Regions from separate parts of the Streptomyces sp. KR80 genome, predicted to be linked through region 2. Evidence: riboswitches for the same ligand, from Rfam matches in the RefSeq annotation. Region 2 holds a riboswitch; the other holds the start of a gene.
What was found. Region 2 has a riboswitch for thiamine pyrophosphate ahead of thiO (glycine oxidase ThiO). Riboswitches for the same ligand answer to the same signal wherever they lie in the genome.
Positions count from the first base shown of each region.

Region 1: another riboswitch for thiamine pyrophosphate. It lies ahead of ACTWQI_RS09110 (thiamine ABC transporter substrate-binding protein); the one in region 2 lies ahead of thiO (glycine oxidase ThiO).

Region 1 is NZ_JBQQCD010000004.1:346,377-348,758, reverse strand. Features, by position in the region: gene ACTWQI_RS09110 (thiamine ABC transporter substrate-binding protein) at 1-910, opposite strand, end outside; TPP riboswitch at 906-1,011, opposite strand; gene rlmN (23S rRNA (adenine(2503)-C(2))-methyltransferase RlmN) at 1,034-2,182, opposite strand; gene ACTWQI_RS09100 (DUF7660 family protein) at 2,323-2,382, opposite strand, start outside.
Region 2 is NZ_JBQQCD010000005.1:6,692-9,073, reverse strand. Features, by position in the region: gene ACTWQI_RS09650 (NAD(P)/FAD-dependent oxidoreductase) at 1-444, opposite strand, end outside; gene ACTWQI_RS09645 (hypothetical protein) at 577-918, opposite strand; TPP riboswitch at 968-1,080, shown strand; gene thiO (glycine oxidase ThiO) at 1,078-2,268, shown strand; gene thiS (sulfur carrier protein ThiS) at 2,265-2,382, shown strand, end outside.

The sequences.
Region 1 (2,382 bases), on a different contig from region 2:
CCTCCTGGAAGGTCCTGCTCAGCAGGAAGTCGAGCAGCGCCTTGCCGCCCCGCTCGTTCTCGGCTCCGTCCAGCAGCCCGGCGAACTCGACCTGCCGGAAGCAGGTGCCGGTCGCGACGCCGGTGGGGGCCTGTTCGGGCAGCGACTTCATCTCGAGCACCCCGGCGGGCGGGCTCGACGCATAGGAGACCACCAGCGGCTTGTCGCCCTTGCCTGCGCCGGAGAAGCGGTCGAAGTACGCCTGCTCCCAGCCGTCCACGACCTCCACACCGTTGGCCTTCAGCTTCTTCCAGTAGTCCAGCCAGCGGTCGTCCCCGTACTCGGCCGCCGTGCCGAGCAGGAAGCCGAGGCCCGGCGAGGAGGTGGCCGCGTTCTGGGTGACGAGGAGATTCCGGTACGCGGGCTTGATCAGGTCGGCGAAGGTCTGCGGCGGCGCGAGCTTCTTGTCGGTGAAGTACTTCCGGTCGTAGTTGACGCAGATGTCGCCGAAGTCGACCGGGGTGACCCGGTGTTCGTCCTCGTCGAGCCGGAGCGCGGCCGGAACCCGGTCGAGGCCCTTCGCCTCGTACGGGGTGAACAGGTCCTTGTCCAGCGCGCGCGAGAGCAGCGTGTTGTCCACGCCGAAGAAGACATCGCCGCGCGGATTGCCCTTCGACAGAATCTCCTGGTTGAGAGCGGCTCCGGCGTCTCCGCCGCGCAGCACCTCGACCGTGTAGCCGGTCTGCTCGGTGAACTCCTTCAGGACCGCCTTCGAGGCCTTGAAGGAGTCATGGCTGACGAGCGTGACGGTCTTGGTCTTCGCGCCGCTCTCCTCGGAGTCCCCTGCTCCGCCGCCGCAGGCGACGAGGGTCGAGGCGCCGAGTACGCCGACGAGCGCGGTGACGACGGCATGCCGAAGGTCGATGTTCATGAGTGAGCTGACTCCCTACGCCGGTATGACCCGGATCAGGTCCAAAGGGTCTGCGGCCGTGCCGCACTCTCAGCGCTCTGCGCGCTCCCCTGTCGGATGGTTCATTTGTGCGAAAGCACAGTATCAGCGCTCGGTGGCGGCGAGCTGCCCGCAGGCTCCGTCGATCTCCTGGCCCCGGGTGTCCCGTACGGTGACGGGCACGCCATGGGCCTCCAACGCGGCCACGAACGCCTTCTCGTCCTCAGGGCGCGATGCCGTCCACTTCGACCCGGGGGTGGGGTTGAGCGGGATGAGATTGACGTGCACCCGGTGTCCCTTGAGGAGCCGGCCGAGCAGATCGGCTCGCCATGCCTGGTCGTTGATGTCCTTGATCAGCGCGTACTCGATGGAGATTCGGCGGCCGGACTTCTCCGCGTACTCCCACGCCGCGTCCAGCACCTCCCGGACCTTCCATCGCGTGTTGACGGGGACGAGCGTGTTGCGCAGTTCGTCGTCCGGGGCGTGGAGGGAGACCGCGAGACGGCACTTGAAGCCCTCGTCGGCGAACCGCCGCATCGCCGGCACCAGACCGACGGTCGAGACGGTGATACCTCGCTGGGAGATACCCAGGCCATCCGGCTCGGTGTCGGTGAGCCTGCGGATGGCGGCGGCGACCCGGTTGTAGTTGGCGAGCGGCTCGCCCATGCCCATGAAGACGATGTTGGACAGCCGCGTCCGCCCACCCGAAACGTCGGTGCCGTCTGAGGACGCCGCGGTCCCCGGGCCCCCGAAGACCCCGTCGCGCAAGTCCCGCATGGCGGCGACGATCTGGTGCACGATCTCGGCCGTCGACAGATTGCGGTCGAGGCCCGCCTGTCCGGTGGCGCAGAACGGACAGTTCATGCCACAGCCCGCCTGCGAGGAGATGCACATGGTGACCCGGTCCGGGTAGCGCATCAGCACGGACTCGACGAGCGTGCCGTCGAAGAGCCGCCACAGGGTCTTGCGGGTGCTGTCGTTGTCACACGAGACGTGCCGCACCACGGACATCAGGTCGGGCAGCAGCCCGGCCGCGAGCTTCTCGCGCGCCGCCGCGGGGATGTCGGTCCACGACGCGGGGTCGTCTGCGTACCGGGCGAAGTAGTGCCGTGACACCTGATTGGCGCGGAAGGGCTTCTCGCCGAGTGCGGCGACGGCCTCACGGCGCTCAGCGGGCGTGAGGTCGGCAAGGTGCCGCGGCGGCTTCTTGGCTCCGCGCGGCGCGACAAACGTCAGTTCTCCAGGTGCAGGCATAACTTCACCAGTGTCGCAGATCGACTAGCACGCCCCAGGCCAGAACGGTGGGACGACTGTCACCCCCGGTGGTCCTCTGTCACCGTTGGCCAACCTCGCACGGCCCAGAGACGGCCCAGCACTCGTCCGCGGCAGTGGCACTACTCGTAGACAGTCGCTGCGCTCAGGGCTCGGGCGAAGAACGCCCAGTCCCCGTTGAC
Region 2 (2,382 bases):
GACCTCCTGCCGCTGCGTGAGCACGGGGCGCAGCCGCTCGGCGTCGTCGACCGTGCGCAGCACATGCACGCCCGGTACGCCCTCGCTGCCGGGGAGCGTGATCGGCTCGGCGCCGGTGGCCAGCACGAGCCGGTCGTACGGCACCGGCCCGGCCGCCGTCTCCACGACGCGGTCGGCGGGGCGGAGCGCGGTGACATGGCGGCCGAGCAGCAGCTCGATGCCCAGGGCGGAGAAATCGACGTCCAGGGTGGAGCCGTCGGCCTTACCGAGCAGCACGGCCTTGGACAGCGGCGGGCGGTCGTAAGGCTGGTGCGGCTCGGCGCCCAGCAGCGTGATGGCGCCCTTCCAGCCCTGCTCCCGCAGGGCGACCGCGGTCTGCACCCCGGCCATACCCGCGCCCACGATCACGATGCGCTGCGCTGTCTGCTGCCTGTCCTCGCTCACACGATCACTCTAGGACGGCCGTACTGCCTGCCGCGTGGGGGCACCTCCCATGCCGAAGGCCATGGGAGCGCCGGTCGAGATCTCTGATGCGGCATCAAGTTCAGCGGAGCCGGTGGGACGCGACAAACAGGATCAGGGGATGATCTGCTCGACGGCGCTGGTGCCGCTGCCCTCCTGCGACTCCCACTCCCAGCGCTCCTCGAGCCGGATCCGGCCGTCGGGCAGCGGCACGACCGTACTCGCGCAGTGCCCCGAGGACGTGCCGCCGTCCTGCTTCAGCTGGACGTAACGGAAGTCCAGCCGATCGCCGTCCCGGGTGCCGACGAGGTACCCCCGGACGATGTCGCCGCCCACGTACTCGGCCCAGATCCGGCCGTCCGCCTCGTGGTAGTGGAAGCGAGTCCGGGTGCCCACTTGACCGGGCGCCTGGTCGGACACGGGGGCGAATATGAGACCGTCCAGGGACCGGACCATGGACTGCTCCCTTACTGCGCATTGGGGCCAGGCATTAAGGTGGCGAGCCTAGAGCACTCGCGGGAGCCCGGACGCACCGGGCTGAGAGGGAGGCTGGCCGGCCTCCGACCGTACGAACCTGATCCGGGTCATGCCGGCGAAGGGAGGGGCTGGATGCCCATGCACGTGCCCGACGGCAGCAGTTCATGCGGTCCGCGCACGCCGTACGACGTCCTCGTCATCGGGGGCGGCGTCATCGGCCTGGTGACAGCCTGGCGGGCCGCACAGCGCGGGCTGCGCATCGCCGTCGCCGACCCGTCACCGGGCGGGGGCGCCGCACAGGTCGCCGCCGGAATGCTGGCGGCCGTCACCGAGCTCCACTACGGCGAGGAGACGCTGCTGGGCCTCAACCTCGCCTCGGCAGAGCGCTATCCGGAGTTCACGGCCGAGCTGGAGGAGGCGAGCGGCCAGGACACCGGCTACCGCGCCTGCGGCACCATCGCCGTCGCACTGGACTCCGACGACCGCGCCCATCTGCGGGAGCTCCATACGTTCCAGCTGCGCACCGGCCTCGACTCGCAGTGGCTGACAGGGCGCGAATGCCGGAGCCTCGAGCCCATGCTCGCGCCTGGCGTGCGCGGGGGCGTGCTGGTGGCCGGCGACCACCAGACCGACCCCCGCAGGCTGGCCGCGGCACTGGTCACGGCCTGCCAGCGGGCCGGGGTGGTCCTGCACCGCTCCTCGGTCCGACGGCTCTCGGTCGTCCAGGGCCGAGCCACGGGAGCGGTCCTCGAGGACGGCACCGAGCTGGCCGCCGAGCAGGTCGTGCTCGCGGCGGGCAGCCGCAGCGGGCGGCTGGCCGGGGTCCCGGACGAGGTGCTGCCCCCGGTGCGCCCGGTCAAAGGCCAGCTGCTGCGGCTGCGCATCCCCGGACCGTACGCGCCGTTCCTCTCCCGGACCGTCCGGGCCGTCGTACGCGGCGGGCACCTGTATCTCGTGCCCCGCGAGAACGGGGAGTTGGTGGTCGGCGCGACCAGCGAGGAGCTGGGCTGGGACACCACCGTCACCGCGGGTGGTGTCTACGAACTCCTCCGTGACGCCCATGAGTTGGTACCGGGCATCACCGAACTCCCGCTCGTCGAGACCGGCGCCGGACTGCGCCCCGGCTCCCCCGACAACGCGCCGCTGCTGGGCCCGACCGCGCTGCCGGGTCTGCACCTCGCGACCGGCCACTACCGCAACGGGGTGCTGCTCACACCGATCACGGGCGAGGCGATGGCCGAGGTCCTCACCACCGGTGAACTCCCCGACGTGGCCCGGCCCTTCTCCCCCCGACGCTTCGCCCCCGCACTCCAGGAGCGCTCCGCATGACCGTGTCCGTGCTGACCGTGTCCCTGAACGGCGAGCCCCGCGACGTGCCCGACGGCACCACCCTCGACCGACTCGTCGCGACCCTGACCACGGCCTCCTCCGGCGTCGCCGCCG